One region of the Micromonospora sp. NPDC001898 genome, then DNA from elsewhere that is predicted to be linked to it. Evidence: riboswitches for the same ligand, from Rfam matches in the RefSeq annotation. Region 1 holds a riboswitch; each other region holds the start of a gene.
What was found. Region 1 has a riboswitch for cobalamin ahead of ACFYZF_RS18360 (ferredoxin). Riboswitches for the same ligand answer to the same signal wherever they lie in the genome.
Positions count from the first base shown of each region.

Region 2: it holds a riboswitch for cobalamin, as region 1 does, so the genes downstream of both, ACFYZF_RS17455 (ribonucleoside-diphosphate reductase subunit alpha) here and ACFYZF_RS18360 (ferredoxin) in region 1, are expected to answer to the same signal.
Region 3: it holds a riboswitch for cobalamin, as region 1 does, so the genes downstream of both, bluB (5,6-dimethylbenzimidazole synthase) here and ACFYZF_RS18360 (ferredoxin) in region 1, are expected to answer to the same signal.

Region 1 is NZ_JBIATC010000007.1:192,431-198,595, forward strand. It holds gene cobN (cobaltochelatase subunit CobN) at 1-723, opposite strand, end outside; gene ACFYZF_RS18360 (ferredoxin) at 720-1,373, opposite strand; cobalamin riboswitch at 1,509-1,690, opposite strand; gene ACFYZF_RS18365 (sulfite reductase subunit beta) at 1,737-2,612, shown strand; gene ACFYZF_RS18370 (precorrin-8X methylmutase) at 2,609-3,274, shown strand; gene ACFYZF_RS18375 (precorrin-2 C(20)-methyltransferase) at 3,271-4,773, shown strand; gene cobM (precorrin-4 C(11)-methyltransferase) at 4,774-5,529, opposite strand; gene cbiE (precorrin-6y C5,15-methyltransferase (decarboxylating) subunit CbiE) at 5,526-6,165, opposite strand, start outside.
Region 2 is NZ_JBIATC010000006.1:414,864-421,028, forward strand. It holds gene ACFYZF_RS17450 (hypothetical protein) at 1-1,909, opposite strand, end outside; cobalamin riboswitch at 2,214-2,430, shown strand; gene ACFYZF_RS17455 (ribonucleoside-diphosphate reductase subunit alpha) at 2,601-5,036, shown strand; gene ACFYZF_RS17460 (ribonucleotide-diphosphate reductase subunit beta) at 5,075-6,070, shown strand; gene ACFYZF_RS17465 (VOC family protein) at 6,153-6,165, opposite strand, start outside.
Region 3 is NZ_JBIATC010000006.1:5,056-11,220, forward strand. It holds gene ACFYZF_RS15270 (phytoene/squalene synthase family protein) at 1-407, shown strand, start outside; gene ACFYZF_RS15275 (serine hydrolase domain-containing protein) at 423-1,487, opposite strand; gene ACFYZF_RS15280 (dihydrolipoyl dehydrogenase family protein) at 1,571-3,016, shown strand; gene ACFYZF_RS15285 (crotonase/enoyl-CoA hydratase family protein) at 3,085-3,852, opposite strand; cobalamin riboswitch at 4,046-4,245, shown strand; gene bluB (5,6-dimethylbenzimidazole synthase) at 4,280-4,924, shown strand; gene ACFYZF_RS15295 (hypothetical protein) at 4,993-5,337, shown strand; gene ACFYZF_RS15300 (DUF2231 domain-containing protein) at 5,518-6,165, shown strand, end outside.

The DNA of each region.
Region 1 (6,165 bases):
CAAGGCCCGCAGCCGCTCGACGTTCCAGGACTCGTCGTCGCCGCCGGCGCTGGCGGTGGCGGGCTTGGAGCCGCCGGCGGCGAGTACGGTGACGATGATCGCGCCGAGCGTGGCGAGTTCGGTGAACAGCTCGTCGGGCGCCGCCCGCAGCGAGGAGACGAAGATCGGCACGCCGACGGCCTTGCCGGTCGCGTCGATCGCGTCGGCGAGCTCGTGCGCGAACGCGTTGTTGCCGCTCACCTCGTGTGCCCTGTAGTACAGGACGCCGATCCGGGGCAGCCCGCTCCCGACGGCCGGCCGGCCGACGCCCCACTCGGGTAGAACGGCCGGCGGCTCGAAGCCCTCGCCGGTCAGCAGCACCGTGTCGGAGAGAAAGGCGTGCAGCTGACCCAGGTTCTCCGCGCCTCCCTCGGCGAGGTAGCGGTGCGCCTCGGCGCACACGCCGATCGGCACGGTTGACAGCTCCATGAGTGCGGCGTTCGGCGTCCGCTCCCCGCCGAGGACGACCAGGGGACGTCCGGCGTCGCGCACCAGGGCGGCGACATCCCGCACGTCCTCGGGCGAACCGAGCACGCGCAGCACGACCAGGTCCGCCCCGGCGGTCAGGGCGGCGCGGCGTTCGTCGGTCACCCGGACAGGGTTGGCCCAGGTGTAGTCCGAGCCGCTGGCACGCGCCGACAACAGGTCGGTGTCCGACGTGGACATGAGAGCGATGCGGGTCATGCTTCTCCTTCGTTGGAGATGGTCCGGGAGCCGAGGCGCAGGTCGTCGACCGGGCGGCCGGCGCGAAGGTGCTCGCGGACCAGCCGTGCCGCGTCGCCGGGTCGTACCGGCCCGTACCAGGCGCCGTCGGGGTGGACGACGGCCACGGGGCCGTGATTGCACGGGAACAAGCACCCGGTCTGCGCCATGAGGACGTCGGAGTCGGTGAGCCGGTGCTCGACGAGCGCGCCGACGAGCGCGCGGTAGGTCTCGTCCGCACCTCGGGCGCTGCAGCGCGGGCCACGGCACAGCAGCAGATGGTGCCGGTACGGCGGGGGCGTGTCCCAGGCCGGTGACGACAACGGCGCCTCGCGGCCGGTGATGGTCCGCTCTCCGAACCGGATGACCGGCGGGTCGATCTGCTGGCGGTGCCAGTGGCCGGCGACGCGTCCCACCCACGAGCGGGCGTAGGTCAGGTCGTCGGTGCTCACCGGTTCGAGGCGAACCTCTCGGACGCCGTCGGCGTGCAGCAGGTCGAGCACGTGGGTGAGCGTCGGCTCGCCGCCCTGCAGGAATGCCAGACGGGCGCCGGCGGTCTCGGCCTCCCGGCGCAGCACCGCTGGTCGGGCGGCGTCCGGCAGCGCGGTCGCGACGTGGACGAGGACACTCACGACGTCAGGAGCAGACGAGCCAGGTGGGCAGAACCTGGCGGGAGGAGCCGATCTGGCGCCAGCGAGGATAACGAGACACGAGGGTCTTCCTTCGTCCGGAGGCCTGTGCGCGAGGCCTGGATGGGCAGGTGTCGCAGACGGGGGTCTGCGGCCAGCAGGTCTTCGGACTCGGGATCAACCGGACGGAGCGCCTTCCCAGACCGTTGGTCCAGTGGCGTCGTGCTCCGCCCGTCACCCTCACCGCTGCGCGTCAGTCCCGGACTCTCACCGGGTTCCCTGGCTCATGGCTGAGTTTGGCTGGCAGGACGAACGTAGCACCCGCCGACCGACGGTGCCCGAGACGGGCTCTGGCACGATGGCGCCGTGACCGAGAGGACCCGCCGCGACCTGTGTCCCGGTCTGCTGCGCCCCTGGATCGCCGACGACGGCGCGCTCGTCCGGGTGCGTGTCCCCGGTGGCGCCGTGACGACCGAGGCGCTCGGCGCACTCGTCCGGGTGGCGGGTGAGCACGGCGACGGCGCCGTCCACCTGACCAGCCGCGCCAACCTCCAGGTGCGCGGCATCGAGCACGACGACGGGTGCCTGCCGGACGCGGTCGTGGACGTGATCATGGCAACCGGGCTCGTGCCGTCGACGTCGCACGAGCGGGTGCGTAACATCTTGGCCTCACCGCTCACCGGACGCAGCGGTGGCCGCGCCGACCTGCGTCCGGTGATCGCTGACCTCGACGCCCGGCTGTGCGCGGAGCCCCTGCTCGCCGCGCTGGCCGGCCGGTTCCTGTTCGTGCTCGACGACGGCCGCGGCGACCTGGTCGAGCGCGACCTGGACCTCGGTCTCGTGGCGCTCGACGCGAGCACCGCGCAGTTGCGCGCCGGGACGTCGTGGGGACCGGTCGTCCCCCTGGACGAGGCCGCTGCGGCGCTGACCACACTCGCCGTGCGGTTCGCCGAGCTCGCCGGTAGCGAACCGCACTCTCCCTGGCACGTCGACGAGCTGCCCGGCTCCGGCGCGGCAGTGCTGGGCACCGTGCTCGAGCGTGCCGCGAGGACCCGGGTGAGCACGCCGCCACCCCCGCTTGGCAGGATCGCGCAGGACGACGGCCGTGTCGCGCTGCACCTCGCGGTCCCCGAAGGTCGGGTGGATGCCCGCTTCATGGACGAGGTCCGCACCCTCGGCGCCGGCGACCTCGTCGTCACGCCACGGCGCACCCTACTCGTCCCCGATCTGGAGAATGCATGACTTTCGCCCCACCGCCGCGCCGCTACGACTACGTCACCGACGGCGCGGCGATCTACGCCGACTCGTTCGCCACCATCCGCGCCGAGGCCGACCTGACGCGCGTCCCGGCCGACGCCGAGAGGGTCGCGGTGCGGATGATCCACGCGTGCGGGCAGACCGACCTGACGCGGGACCTGGTGATCCACCCCGGTCTCGTGACGGCGGCCCGGGCGGCGCTCGATGCGGGAGCGCCGATCCTGACCGACGCGCACATGGTCGCCGCCGGCGTCACCCGCGCCCGGCTGCCCCGCGACAACGAGGTCCGCTGCTTCCTGCGCGAGCCCGAGGTCCCGGCGCTCGCCCGCGAGTGGGGCACGACCCGGTCCGCGGTGGCCGTGTCTCTGTGGACCGAGCACATCGAGGGTGCCGTCGTCGCGTTCGGCAACGCCCCCACGGCCCTGTTCCACCTGCTGGAGATGCTGCGTGACGGTGCGCCGCGGCCGGCCGCGATCATCGGCACGCCGGTGGGTTTCATCGGTGCGGCCGAGTCCAAGCAGGCGCTCATCGACCTCGCCGCCGACGCACCCGGGCTCGACGTGCCGTACCTCGTGGTGACCGGGCGTCGCGGCGGCTCGGCGATGGCCGCCTCGGCGCTCAACGCCCTGGCGCAGGAGGCGGAGTGAGCGGGCGGCTGTTCGGCGTCGGGGTCGGCCCCGGGGATCCCGAGCTCGTCACGCTGAAGGCCGCCCGGCTGATCGGCGCGGCGGACGTCGTCGCCTACCACCAGGGCGTCGGCAAGCAGTCCAACGCCCGCCGCATCGCCGCCGGTCTGCTCCCGGACGACGTGATCGAGGAGGCGCTCGTCTACCCGGTGACGACGGAGACCACCGACCACCCGGGCGGGTACGCCGGCGCGATGGCGGACTTCTACGCCGAGTGTGGCGAGCGGCTCCGCGCGCACCTGAGGGCGGGCCGCGACGTCGTCGTGCTGGCCGAGGGCGACCCGATGCTCTACGGCTCGTTCATGTACCTGCACGACCGGCTCGCGGACGAGTTCGAGACGCAGGTCGTCGCAGGTGTGCCCGCCTTCGCGGCCGCCACGGCCACGACCGCCCTGCCCCTGGTCCGGCAGACCGACGTGCTGACCGTGCTGCCCGGCACGCTTCCCGAGCCGGAACTGGCCCGGCGCCTCGCCGACACCGACGGTGCCGTGATCATGAAGCTCGGCCGCACGTTCGCCAAGGTCCGCTCGGCGCTCGAGCAGGCCGGACGCGTCGAGGGGTCCTGGTACGTCGAGCGGGCGTCGATGGACGCCGAGCGGGTACTCCCGGTCGCCGACGTGGACCCCGAGACGGTGCCGTACTTCTCGATCGTCCTGGTCCCCGGCGACACCCGTCCCGGTGTGGCGCGCTACGACCGCTCGGCGAGTGAGGTCACCGAGCCCGTCGCCGGCGCCGAAGTCGTCGTCGTGGGCCTCGGTCCCGGTCCCGACCGGTGGCTCTCCCCCGAGGCGTCGCAGGTACTCGCGGAGGTCGGCCACGTCATCGGCTACGGACCGTATGTCCAGCGCGTCCCGCAGCGCCCGGGCCTGGTGCGGCACGCGTCCGGCAACACGGTTGAGGTGGACCGGGCCCGCGAGGCGCTCGAGCTGGCGCTCGCCGGTGAGCGCGTCGCGGTCGTGTCCGGCGGCGACGCGGGCATCTTCGGCATGGCGTCGGCGGTGTTCGAGGCCGCGGAGGACCCGCGCTACGCGGACGTCGCCGTGCGCGTCGTGCCCGGCATCTCTGCCGTCCAGGCGGTCGCGGCGCGTGCCGGCGCCCCCATCGGCGCCGACTTCGCGGTGATGAGCCTGTCGGACCGGCTCAAGCCCTGGGACGTCGTGGTGAAGCGGCTACGCGCCGTCGCCGAGGCGGACCTCGTGCTCGCCCTCTACAACCCGCGCTCGCGCTCGCGCACCGAGCAGGTCGCGCAGGCCCGAGCGACGCTGCTGGAGCACAAGTCGCCCGAGACCGTCGTAGTGGTGGGTCGCGACGTCGGCCGTGCCGGGGAGAGCCTCACCGTGACGACGCTGGGCGAGCTCGACCCCGGGACCATCGACATGAAGTGCCTGCTGCTGGTCGGCGCCTCGTCGACGCGCGTCACCGCGGCCGGCCGCGTCTGGAGCCCGCGCTTCGTCGCCTAGTCAGCCGCGGGCGCGGCGTTCGCGGCTGGCGGCGTACAGGAACGACTCACCGCCCCGGACGTCGGGAGCCAGCGCCGGGCCGACCAGGATGATCGCGGCCTGGCGCAGGCCCGCGGCCTCGACCTGGTCGCCGATGTCGGCCAGCGTGCCGCGCAGGACGAGCTGATCCGGCTGCGTCGCCTTGGACACGACGACGACCGGGCACCCGTCGCCGTAGTGTTCGGCCAGCTCGGAGGCCAGCTCCCGGCTGCGGGTGACGGCCAGGTGCAGGGCCAGGGTCGCGCCCGTCGCGGCGAACGCGGCGAGCTTCTCCCCCGGCGGCATGACCGTGGAACGGGCCTGAGCGCGGGTGAGCACGACCGACTGGGCGAGCTCGGGGACGGTCAGCTCGGCGCCGACGATCGCCGCGGCAGCCGCGTAGGCGGGCACACCGGGCGTGACGTCCCACGGGACCTGCGCCGCGTCGAGCCGGCGCGCCTGCTCATGGACCGCGGAGTACAGCGACGGGTCGCCCGAACACAGCCGCACGACCTCCAACCCGTCGGCGTGCGCCTGCACCAGGTGGGCGGTGATCTCGTCCAGGTCGAGGTGCTGGGTGTCGACCAGCCGGGCGTCGGCGCGGCAGTGGCCGAGCACGTCGGCGTCGAGGTAGGTGCCCGCATACAGGCACACGTCCGCAACCTCGAGCAGGCGCACCGCGCGCAGCGTGAGCAGGTCGGCGGCACCGGGTCCGGCCCCGACGAAATGGACGGTCATGACTCTCCCTTGGTGACGGTCCACTGGCTGACGGCACGCGCGGGCGTCCAGCCGGTGAAGCTGCCGAGCGGCTCGGCGCGTTCGACGTGCAGGCGGACGAGCTCGCCGCCACGGCGACGGTACTGCTCGAGCAGCACCGCCTCGGTCTCGGCCGTGACGCCGTGGACGACGAGTCGGCCACCGGTGCCGAGCGCGTCCCAGCACGCTTCGAGCACGCCGGGGACGGTCGCTCCCCCGCCGACGAACACCGCGTCAGGGCGCTCGAGACCGGCCAGGGCGTCGGGTGCTGAGCCCTCGACGAGACGCAGGCCGGGAACGCCGAGCGTGGCGGCGTTGCGACGCACGAGCGCGGCGCGGTCGGCGCGGGACTCGATCGCGATCGTCCGCGCCGTCGGCCACGCACGCATCCACTCCACGCCGATCGAGCCACTGCCGGCGCCGACGTCCCACAGCAGTTGACCGGGAGCGGGCGCGAGCCGGGCCAGGGCGCTGGCACGCAGGTCGCGCTTGGTGATCTGCCCGGCGTGCTCGAACGCGTCGTCGGGGAGCACCCCGCCCGCGGCCCAGCCCGGTCCGGTGCCCCGGATTTCGGCGGCCAGGACGTTCAGCCGGGGCACGTCCACGACGTTCCACGAA
Region 2 (6,165 bases), on a different contig from region 1:
TGTCCGACCTGCGGAACGAGTACGTCATCGCGCTGACGCCCTTGTCGTCGCTGGCGGTGCCGGTTGCGACGAAGCTCTGAGCGGCGACCAGGCCGGCGGGCGGCGAGGTGATTTTCGTCGTCGGCGGCAGGTCGTCGAAGCTGAAGGTCTCGATCTTCTTGACGGCCTTCGAGGCATCGCTCTGGCCGCTGTTACCGAACGTCTTCGCCTGGACCTGGTATTCGCCGACGGGCAGCGACACGGTGAGGGACCACGAGGTCGAGGCGGTGTTCACCGCTGCGACTGTCGCGTTGATGCTGTTGGCGGCGCCCCACGTCGTGAGGTCGTCCTGCAGGTACTTCTTGGAACCCCGGTTCTGGATTTCGATCCCGACCTTGGTGACGCCGGCCGGAGCGGTCGCCTGCCCGCCGAGCACGAACGGCGCGTTGGCCTGCTTGACCGCCCCCTCGATGGGCGTGACGATCGTCGTGTCGACCGGCGAGGGCGCCGGTGCCTGGGCGAGGTCGAAGAAACCGACCCGCCCCACCGGCAGGCCGCCCTTGGTGTTGCCGTCGCCACCGGCGAAGAGACCCCGCGGGGTGGCGAGGAGGGCCTTCTCCCCCTCGTACGAGCTGGAACCCGGGTTCCACTCGATCGCCGTGCCCGTGGCCGGGTCGAGCGCGCCGAGGTGGTCACGGCGGACCACCTGGTCGCCGAGACCGTAGCCGCTCAGGCCCTGGCCCGTGCCGTACCCGACGTTGTCCAGGCCGGGCCACGGGACGTTGGAGGTCGGCGATTCCTGCCAGCTGAAGTGGCCGCCGACGTACACGGCCGTCTCGGTGATGGCGACCGAGTAGATGCTGTCGAAGTGACGCGACACCCAGATCGGCGCGACGTGGTCGGCGCCGGTCACCGGGAACGCGATCGCCGTGTCGTTGATCGGCGGGCGGTCGCCTCCCGAACCGCTGGTGACGACGAAGTAGGAGTCGTCCGGCGCGACGTCACCGGCGAAGACCCGCTGGATGCCGCCGACGAAGGAGAGGTTGTCCTCCCACAGGCGGGTGCGCCACGGCAGGAGGGCCTTGGTGGCGGTGTCGACGAGACCGACGCCGTAGCGGTCCTGGCCGGCGATCTGGCGACCGGTGTGGATGACCAGCAGCCTGCTGCCGTTGTGCGTCAGCTTGAGCTGCTGCACGGTGAGCATGCCGCCGACGCCGATGCCGCCGGACAAGGGCAGGTTGAACCCGCTGTCCACCGCCCCCGTCGTCGGGTTGAGCGCGACCAGCCCGCCGCGGTTCACGCTGTTCACCTTCGTGAACTGGCCGCCCACGTACACTGCGGTGCTGCTCACGGCCAGAGCGGTCGCGCGCCCGTTCCCCTGCGCGGTGAACGCCGCGATCGGAGCGCCGGTGACCGGGTCGAGCCGTACGATCTTGCGCTTCGTCAGGCCACCGACCGTGTTGAACGAGCCGGCGACATAGAGCGACGAGCCGTCCGGCGAGGCCTCGACGGCCTCGACGGATCCGTCGAACGTCGGCTGGAAGCCGGTGTCGATCAGGCCCGTGTCGATGTTGTAGGAAGCCAGCGACGGCTGCGCCACCGGCGTCCCGCCGACGTTGGCGATCGCGGTGAAGGAGCCGGCGATGAAGACCCGGTTGCCGATCACCTCGATGTCGGTGATCTCGCCGTCGGTGATCCTCGGTACGTCATTGCGCGGCGTGCTGGGAACCAGCCCGGTGTGTCCCGGCACCGACAGCGTCGCGGCCGTGCGCGTCGCATCGCCGCCGATCGTTCTTGTAGCGGCGCGAGCGCTGGTGCTCGCGACCTCGTCGGCGGCACTGCCCTGCACAGTGCCCGCAGCCGCCGGTTGGCCTGTCAACAGCACAGCCCCGGCGACCAGACCCGCGATGGCGCGGCTCCGAACGTGCATCGAGACAACCCCCTGTAAAACGCCTGAATCGCGTCGCCGGGTCGATTCCCGGCGACGTCCATCCCTGGCGTGCCGGAAGTCACCGTAGGAGGTCACCATCTCTTGTGTACGGACGCCCGTCGGAAACCCGACTGGTCGACATCCCTTCCGGTCCTACCGGCCGGGTCCGCCGCCCTTGGATCCAGACCCGCTCCACCGATCGGCTCGGTCGCCGCGCTGAAGGAATCGACGGGCCTTCACCGCCGCGGCCTCCGACACGCCCGGACTCGACATGTGGGGTGTGACAACGCCGTAGTCCCTATATATGGTGTCGGCCGTAGCTGGTTCGGCCGCTCATCCGGGGCGGTCGAGGCAACAGGGAACCCGGTGGAAATCTGGGACTGCCCCGCAGCGGTGAGTGGGAACGACCGCCGTCATCAGCACTGGGCCGTCAGCGGCCTGGGAAGCGACGGCCAGTAGAAGACCGGCGAGCCCGGTCACGCCCGCGAGTCCGAAGACCTGCCAGCGCGCCGCACACCCATACCGGGGTGGGCGGCGGTCCGAGGCCGCGTGGGACGGCCGACGCCACCTGACCCGCGCCCCGCCGGCGTGACGTCCGCCGGTGTCTGTCTCCACGCGTCCGAAGGCCATCAGGTCTCGAGCCCGCGAGGAGTGAGTGGTGGCAGTCACCGAGGTTGTCCCGGCCGATGGCATGGTGGCCGACGAGGCAGCCCTACCGGGCCCGCGGCGGACGCAGATGCGCGTCCGTAAGCGTAACGGCGGCACCGAACCGGTCGATGTCAACAGGATCGTCCGAGCGGTCGAGCGGTGGACGGTCGGCCTCGCCGACGTCGACCCGTTGCGGGTGGCGACGCGGACGATCAGCGGCCTGTACGACGGCGCGACGACCGCCGAGCTGGACCGGCTGTCCATCCAGACCGCGGCCGAGATGATCGGTGAGGAGCCGCAGTACTCGCGGCTGGCCGCCCGCCTGCTGGCCGGCTACATCGACAAGGAGGTCCGCAGGCAGGGCATCGGGTCGTTCAGCGAGGCGATCCGGCGGGGGCACGTCGAGGGCCTCATCGGCGACGGCACCGCCGCGTTCGTCGCCGCCAACGCCAGGCAGCTCGATGACGCCGTCGACCCCCACGGTGACCTGCGGTTCGAGTACTTCGGGTTGCGCACGGTCCGCGACCGGTACCTGCTGCGCCACCCGACGAGCCGGCTGGTGGTGGAGACCCCGCAGTACTGGTTGCTGCGGGTGGCCTGCGGCCTGTCCCACGCCCCGGACGAGGTGATCGAGTTCTACCGGTTGATGTCGAGCCTGGCGTACCTGCCGAGTTCGCCGACGTTGTTCAACTCCGGCACCCGGCACACCCAGATGTCCTCCTGCTACCTGGTCGACTCCCCGCGCGACGAACTGGACTCGATCTACCAGCGGTACGCGCAGGTGGCGAACCTGTCGAAGTTCGCCGGAGGCATCGGCATCGCGTTCTCCCGGGTCCGGTCGCGGGGCGCGCTGATCCGGGGCACCAACGGGCAGTCCAACGGGATCGTGCCGTGGCTGCGGACGCTGGACGCCTCGGTGGCGGCGGTCAACCAGGGCGGCCGGCGCAAGGGCGCGGCCTGCGTCTACCTGGAGCCGTGGCATCCGGACATCGAGGAGTTCCTGCAACTGCGGGACAACACCGGTGAGGACGCCCGGCGCACCCACAACCTGAACCTGGCCAACTGGGTCCCGGACGAGTTCATGCGCCGGGTGGAGGCCGACGGGGTGTGGTCGCTGTTCGACCCGGACGTGGTGCCGGAACTGCCGGACCTGTGGGGGGACGAGTTCGACGCGGCGTACCGGGCGGCCGAGGCGCAGGGCCGGTACGTGCGTCAGGTGCCGGCCCGGGAGCTGTACGGGCGGATGATGCGGACCCTCGCGCAGACCGGCAACGGGTGGATGACGTTCAAGGACGCCGCGAACCGGTTGTGCAACCAGACCGCCGAGCCGGGCAACGTGGTACACCTGTCCAACCTGTGTACCGAGATCATCGAGGTGTCCAGCGACGCCGAGACCGCCGTGTGCAACCTCGGCTCGGTCAACCTCGCCGCCCACCTCGCCGACGGCGGCATCGACTGGGCACGGCTGCGCGCCACCGTCCGCACCGCCGTGACGTTCCTCGACCGGGTCATCGACATCAACTACTACCCGACCCCGCAGGCCGCGGCGAGCAACCCCCGCTGGCGGCCGGTCGGCCTCGGCCTGATGGGCCTGCAGGACGTGTTCTTCGCCCTGCGGCTGCCGTTCGACTCCCCGGAGGCCCGGGAGCTGTCCACCCGGATCAGCGAGGAGCTGTACCTGACCGCCCTGGAGACCTCCGCCGACCTGGCGGAACGCTTCGGAGCCCACCCGGCCTTCGCCGAGACCCGGGCGGCACGCGGCCAGCTCCAGCCGGACCTGTGGGGCGTCACGGGCAGCCAGGGGCAGCGCTGGAGGGCGCTGCGGGAGCGGGTCGCCGCACACGGCCTGCGCAACTCACTGCTGGTGGCGATCGCCCCGACCGCCACCATCGCCTCCATCGCCGGCTGCTACGAGTGCATCGAACCGCAGGTGTCCAACCTGTTCAAGCGCGAGACCCTGTCCGGGGAGTTCCTCCAGGTCAACACCGCTCTCGTACGCGAACTGAAGGCCCGCGGCCTGTGGACCGACCAGGTCCGCTCGGCGATCAAGCGCGCCGAGGGATCGGTGCAGGGCATCACGGAACTGCCGGCGGAGGTCCGGCAGCTGTTCCGTACGGCCTGGGAGTTGCCGCAGCGGGCGCTGATCGACCTGGCCGCCGCCCGCGCCCCGTTCATCGACCAGTCACAGTCGCTGAACCTGTTCCTCGCCGCCCCGACGATCGGCAAGCTCTCCTCGATGTACCTGTACGCCTGGAAGGCCGGGTTGAAGAGCACCTATTACCTGCGGTCCCGCCCCGCCACCCGGATCCAGCAGGCCACGGTCGCACCCGTCGGACCGGTCAGCCCCGTCGGCCCGGTCAACGCCGTCAGCACCGGCGGTGTCGTCAGCACCGTCGGTGTCGTCGCGCCCGTGGTGACCGTCGACGAGGCGGTGGCCTGCTCCCTGGAGAACCCCGAGTCGTGCGAAGCCTGCCAGTGACCGCCCCGACCGACGCCACCGACCCGAGGACCACACACATGCTGCTCGACCCGGGGATGGACCTCACCCTCCGCCCGATGCGCTACCCGCACTTCTTCGACCGGTTCCGCGACGCCATCCGCAACACCTGGACGGTGGAGGAGGTCGACCTGCACGCCGACCTCGCCGACCTCGACCGGCTCTCCCCGGCGGAACGGCACCTGGTGAGCCGCCTCGTCGCGTTCTTCGCCACCGGCGACACCATCGTCGCCAACAACCTGGTGCTGAACCTCTACCAGCACGTGAACTCGCCGGAGGGCCGGCTCTACCTGTCGCGGCAACTGTTCGAGGAGGCCGTGCACGTCCAGTTCTACCTGAACCTCCTCGACACGTACGTGCCCGACGAGGCCGAGCGGTTCGCCGCGTTCGACGCCATCGAGAACATTCCCTCGATCCGGCGTAAGGCCGAATTCTGCTTCCGCTGGATCGACTCCCTCCAGGACCTGCGGGAGCTGCGCTCGAAGCAGGACCGGCGGGTGTTCCTGCTCAACCTGATCTGTTTCGCCGCCTGCATCGAGGGGCTGTTCTTCTACGGGGCCTTCGCCTACGTCTACTTCCTACGCTCCCGGGGACTGCTGCACGGCCTGGCATCCGGCACCAACTGGGTGTTCCGCGACGAGTCCATGCACATGGCCTTCGCCTTCGACGTGGTCGACACCGTTCGCCAAGAGGAACCGGACCTGTTCGACGACGACCTCGCAGACCAGGTACGTCTGATGCTCACCGAAGCCGTCGAGTGCGAGGTCCAGTTCGCCGAGGACCTGCTCGGCCACGGCGTGTCCGGGATGTCCCTGGCCGACATGCGCCAGTACCTCCAGCACGTCGCCGATCGGCGGCTCGCGCAGCTCGGCATGCCCGTCCACTACGGGTCGACCAATCCGTTCGCGTTCATGGAGTTGCAGGACGTGCAGGAACTGTCGAACTTCTTCGAACGGCGGGTGTCGGCGTACCAGGTCGGGGTGACCGGCGCCGTCGCCTTCGACGACGACTTCTGAGCCGACCGCGACAGGCGAATCCCCCAGCAGATGTCGGCGATCTCGCTTCCGCGCCCTGGCTGTGTCTGCGGGGGTTCGGATGTCAGTCGATGGCG
Region 3 (6,165 bases), on a different contig from region 1:
ACGTGGCCGAGGACCTGACGCGCGGCCGGACGTACCTGCCGGACGAGGACCTGGCCAAGTTCGACGTCACCCGCGGGGACCTGTACGCCGCCGCCGCGCGCCGTCGCGCCAGCCCGAAGATCCGCGAGCTGATCGAGTACGAGGTGACCCGCGCCCAGGCTCACTACGAGGCCGCCGCCCCGGGCGTCACCCTGCTCTCGCCCGCCTCGCAGGCCTGCATGCGGACCGCGTACGTGCTCTACGGCGGCATCCTCGACGAGGTGGCCGCCCAGGACTACGACGTGTTCACCCGGCGGGCGCTGGTGCCCCGGCGGCGACGGATGGCCGTAGCCGGGCGGGCCGTACTCACCCCGGCCGGCACCCCGGTCGTGGTTCCCGGGCCGGGGCTGGCGGGTGGCCGGACCTGAGCCCGGTGCGCCTCGTCACAGGCAGGAGTGCAGGGCCTCCACCAGCTCGTCGACCCGGTCGTGGTCGGCGAGCCGGGCGGTGGCGTACGCGAACGTGTAGCCCCGTTCCGGGTCGGCCCAGGCGCTACTGCCGCCGATCCCGCCCATGCCCCAGCTCCCGTCCGGCTCCCGCTGCATGCCCAGCGTCCAGCAGGCCCGGCGGTCCAACACCAGGTCCGGGCCGTCGTACTGGGTCCGGGTCGCCTCGGTGACCAGGTCCGGGCCGAACAGGCGCACCCCGTCCAGGACGCCGCCGGCCAACAGACCGGCGTAGAGCCGGGCCAGGGCGGCGGCGGTGCCGTGCAGGTTCACCGCCGGCACCTCCGCGCCCCGCCACAGCGGGCTGTTCAGCACCGCCAGGTCCAGCCCGCCCGCCGGGTTGCCCAGCGCCCGGGCCCGCAGCGACCCCGACTCGCCCAGCGTCCGGGCCGGCCAGCCCGGATCGGCGTACGACAGTTCGGCGCACCGCCGCTGGTCCGCCGCGCCCAGGCCGAAGGCCAGGTCGAGCCGCCACGGGCCGGCGATCTCCTCGGCCAGGAACCGGCCCACCGGCCGCCCGTCCACCCGCCGCACCAGCTCGCCCACCAGATGCCCGTACGTCCAGGCGTGCTCGCCCGCGACCGTCCCCGGCTCCCACTGCGGCTCGGCGGTGGCCAGGTCGGCGCAGAGCAGGTCCCAGTCGGCGACCGCCCCGGCCGGGCGGGGCACCGGAAACGCCGGCAGCCCGGCGGTGTGGCTGAGCACCTGCCGGACGGTGGCCGGGGCGCGGAACCCCGGCCAGTGGTCGGCGACCGGGTCGTCGAGGTCGAGCCGGCCCCGGTCGACCAGCGCCAGCAGGCACAGCGCGGCCACCGGCTTGCCGACCGAGTACACGTTGACCAGGGTGTCCGGCGCCCACTGCCGACCCGGCCGGCCGGCACCGGCGACGAGGTCGACGACCGGCCGGCCGTCGTACCAGACGGCGAGGCCGGCCCCCGTCTCCCGGCCGGCGGTGAACAGGTCGTGGAAGCAGTCCCGGACCGGGCCGAAGTGTGGGCGCATCCGGCCACGGTAGGGGAACCCGGAGGCGCTGGCACGGCGACCCGATGCGGTGCGGTGGCGCGGTGCGGAATGCTGACGGCATGGTGGAACCGGAACTGGTGGACGTGGTCGTGGTCGGGCTCGGCGTCGGCGGCGAGGAGGTGGCCGGGCGCCTCTCCGAGGCGGGCCTCGACGTCGTCGGCATCGAGCGGAGCCTCGTCGGCGGGGAATGCCCCTACTGGGGGTGCATCCCGAGCAAGATGATGATCCGGGCGGCGAACGCGGTCGCCGAGGCCCGGCGGGTCAACGAGTTCGCCGGCACGGCCCAGGTCCAGCCGGACTGGGCGCCGGTGGCGAAGCGGATCCGCGCGGAGGCCACCGACACCTGGGACGACCGGGTCGCGGTGGAACGGTTCACCGGCAAGGGCGGCCGGTTCGTGCGCGGCGGCGGCCGGCTCGACGGCCCCGGCCGGGTACGCGTCGGCGACCAGGTCTTCCAGGCCCGGCACGGGATCGTGCTCGGCACCGGCACCCGACCCTCGGTGCCACCGATCGCCGGGCTCGCCGACACCCCGTACTGGACGAACCACCAGGCCGTCGAGGTCGAGGAACTGCCCGGGTCGCTGCTCGTGCTCGGCGGCGGCGCGATCGGGCTGGAGCTGGCCCAGGTCTTCGCCCGGTTCGGGGTGGCGGTGACGGTGGTCGAGGCGGCGGACCGGGTGCTCGCCGTCGAGGAGCCCGAGGCGTCCGAGGTGGCTGCCGCCGCGCTGCGCGCGGACGGGGTGCGGATCTCCACCGGGGTGAAGGCCGAGCGGGTCGACCACGACGGGCGGGCGTTCACCCTTGGAGCGGCCGGCGGCGTCGAGTTCACCGCCGAGAAGCTGCTGGTGGTGACCGGCCGGCGGGCGCACCTCGACGAGTTGGGGCTGGACGGCGTCGGGGTGGACCCGTCCCAGCGGTACCTCGCCGTCGACGACCGGATGCGCGCCGCCGAGGGCCTCTGGGCGGTCGGCGACCTGACCGGCGAGGGCGCGTTCACCCACATCGCCATGTACCAGGCGGCCATCGTGGTCGCCGACGTGCTCGACCACGTCCGGCGGGCGCGGTCCGGCCCGGACGCCAGCGGCACCGCCAGCGCGGTCGGCGGAGCGGCGAGCACGGCCGGGGCCGGGATCGCCGGCGGCGTGCCGCACGCCGACTACCGGGCGCTGCCCCGGGTCACCTTCACCGACCCCGAGGTGGGCGCGGTCGGGCTGACCGAGCGGCAGGCCCGCGAGCGCGGCATCAACGTGCAGGTCGGCGTGAGCCCGCTCGGCTCGTCCACCCGGGGCTGGATCCACCGGGCCGACGGACTGATCAAGCTGGTCGCTGACGCCGACCGGGGCGTCCTGGTCGGCGCGACCTCGGTCGGCCCGGCCGGCGGCGAGGTGCTGTCGGGCCTGGTGGTGGCGGTGCACGCGGCGGTCCCGCTGACCCAGCTCCGGAACATGATCTACGCGTATCCGACGTTTCACCGCGCCGTCGAGGACGCCCTGCGCAATTTGAGGTAGCGCCGCCGCTGGTCCCCTGATCGTCCGACGCGCACGGGATCGTGCGCGGTGCGGTGCGGTGCGGACGGTCAGGGAGACGCGGGTGCGCCGTGCCGGCCGGCTCCCGCGGCGAAGCGGGCCGCACCCGTCGCCGCGTCGGCCGCCAGCGACTCCGCGCCGTGGACCAGCTCGACCGCGAAGGCCTCCGGCTCGGTCAGGTTGGCGCCGGCCAGCAACGCCGCCCGGTCGTTGCGCAGGCAGGTCTGCGGGTGGCGGGCGATCCCGGCGGCCAGCCGCTCGGCCTCCACCCGGGCCTCACCCGGCGCGACCAGCCGGTTCACCAGACCCATCGCGTACGCCTCCTCGGCCGGCACCGGTCGGCCGGTGAGGACCAGGTCCATCGCCCGGCTCTCGCCGATCAGCCTGGGCAGCCGGAAGGTCCCCCCGTCGACCAGCGGCACCCCCCAGCGCCGGCAGAAGACCCCGAGCACCGCGTCGGACTCGGCCACCCGCAGGTCGCACCAGAGGGCCAGCTCCAGCCCGCCGGCCACGGCGTACCCGGAGATCGCCGCGATCACCGGCTTGGACAGTCGCATCCGCGTCGGGCCCATCGGACCGTCGCCGTCGGGCTCGACCCGATTGCCGCCGGGGGTGCCGATCGCCTTCAGGTCCGCCCCGGCGCAGAACGTCCCGCCCGCCCCCCAGAGCACGGCCACCGCCGCCTCCGGGTCGGCATCGAAGGCGCGGAACGCGTCGGCCAGGCCCCGGGCGGTCGACCCGTCGACGGCGTTGCGGACAGCCGGCCGGTCCAGGATCACCGTGGTCACGGCCCCGGCGCGTTCGACCCGTACCCCCATCGGCGTCCCTCCTGGTCGGACGGCTTGACCCTCGGCCGCGGGCCGCCGGGCCGGCGGTGCGGGCCGAGATGGCCGGCGGGCCCGGCCCTCGGGTGGTGGTGGACACCCCGACATCGACCGTAGCGGCCCGCCCACCCGATGGCACACGGACGGAGCCGGGCGGGCCGCCACCGGGCGCGGCGCTAGCATCGGCGGCGGCACGATCATGTGAGGTGCCCCGCGGCTGCGGGGAGAATCGGGAAGCCGGTGGGAATCCGGCACGGGCCCGCCGCGGTGACCGGGGAGCCGCCGTCCACGCGCGTCACGCGCAGCCACTGGCCGCACGGCTGGGAAGGCGGACGGTCGGGCGTCGATCCGGGAGTCCGAAGACCGGCCTCGCGTCGGGTGCCCACCGCAGCGGTGGGCCGAGCGCAGCGGGAGCCTGCCTGTGGACATCTACGACACCATCCACCGCCGCCGGGACGTCCGGGCCGAGTTCACCGGGGAGCCGGTGCCGGCGGAAACCCTGCACCGGATCCTCGACGCGGCACACGCCGCGCCCAGCGTCGGATACTCGCAGCCGTGGGACTTCGTCCTGGTCCGGGACACCGAAACCCGCCGCCGGTTCCACGAGCACGTCCAGGTCGAACGGGACACGTTCGCCGCCACCCTCGACGGCGAGGCGGCCGAGCGGTTCGCCCGGATCAAGATCGACGGAGTGCTGGAGTCGACCCTGTCGATCGTGGTCACCTACGACCCGGCGCGGGGTGGCCCGGCCGTCCTCGGGCGGCACGCCATCGCCGACGCCGGGCTCTACTCGGTCTGCCTGGCCATCCAGAACCTGTGGCTCGCCGCCACCGCCGAGGGGCTCGGCGTCGGTTGGGTCTCCTTCTACCGGGAGCCGTTCCTGGCCGGGCTGCTCGGCATCCCGGACGGCATCCGGCCGGTGGCGTGGCTCTGCCTCGGGCCGGTCACCCACCTGGCGACCGTGCCGGACCTGGAACGGCACGGGTGGCGGCGGAAGCGTCCCCTCGCCGAGGCGGTGCACCACGACCGTTGGGCGGCGACCGACCGGCGAACGGCTGATTCATGAACCTCGATTGCTGGGATAGCGTGGCATTCACCCTCAGTCCTCAACCCGCTACGTTCGGGAGGATCTTCATGCGTGCCACCGTCAGGGTCCTGCTTGCCTCCGTCCTCACCACCCTCGGCCTGACCGCCGCCGTAGCCACCCCGGCCCTGGCCAGCGCCCCCGCGCCCTTCTGCGAGTCCGGTGGGTCGCAGTTCTACTGCGACGCCACCAGCACCGGCACGACGACCTGGACGGTCACCTGGTACTCCGGCAGCGTCGGGACCTTCACGAGCGCCGGACCGACCCTCTTCGCCAGCTGCCCCTTCTCCAACATCGGCCTGCAGGTGCGGGTCAGCTACAGCTACTTCGACGGCAGCGTGACCCAGTACAGCGACACCGGTAGGTTCATCTGCCGCAGCGGCCCCTGGCAGTAGCCGCCGGGTCCCGCGCCGCAGGCCGGTCGGCGGCGCGGGACCCCACCGCCGGCACCCCGGCCTGTGTGCGGGTGCGGCGGCGGTGTCGGCCGCGTCCCCGGACTGCCGGTCGACACGTACGGCGGCGGGCTCGTCACCGCCGACCGGTTTGCGACCGCTTCTGCCGGGAAGTCGGGCGGGATGCGGGCACTCTTGACGAGAATCGAACAGAATTCGGCGCTGGACCGGGTCGGGGACCGGTTGCAGCGCGCCGTCCAGGCCACCATCCGCCCGCAGCGGGTGCGCGACCTGCTGCACGGCGTCTTCCTCGGGCATCCGCTGCACCCGGCGCTGGTGCAGGTGCCGGTGGGCGCCTGGATCAGCGCCGCCGTCCTGGACCTCATGCCCGGTCAGCGTCGGGCGGCCACCACGCTGGTCGGGCTGGGCACGGTCGGCGCCCTCCCGGCGGCGGTCGCCGGGCTGAACGACTGGGCGGCCCTCACCCGGGACCAGCGCCGGGTCGGCCTGGTGCACGCCGCCTCCAACACCATCGGCCTGGCCCTGTACGCGGGCTCGCTGGCCGCCCGGCTGAGCGGGCGGCACGGGACCGGGCGGGCGCTGGCGTACCTCGGGCTGACCGCGGCGAGCGCGGGGGCGTACGTCGGGGGGCACCTGGCGTACAAGCAGGGGGCCCAGGTCAACCAGAGCGTGTCCGAGCTGCACCGGATCAGCGACGGCTGGCACCCGCTGGTAGACCTGGCCGGGCTGCCGCAGCGGAAGCTGGTCACCCGCGAGGTGGACGACGTCTCGGTCATCCTCTACCGGCACGGCGACGAGGTCACCGTGATG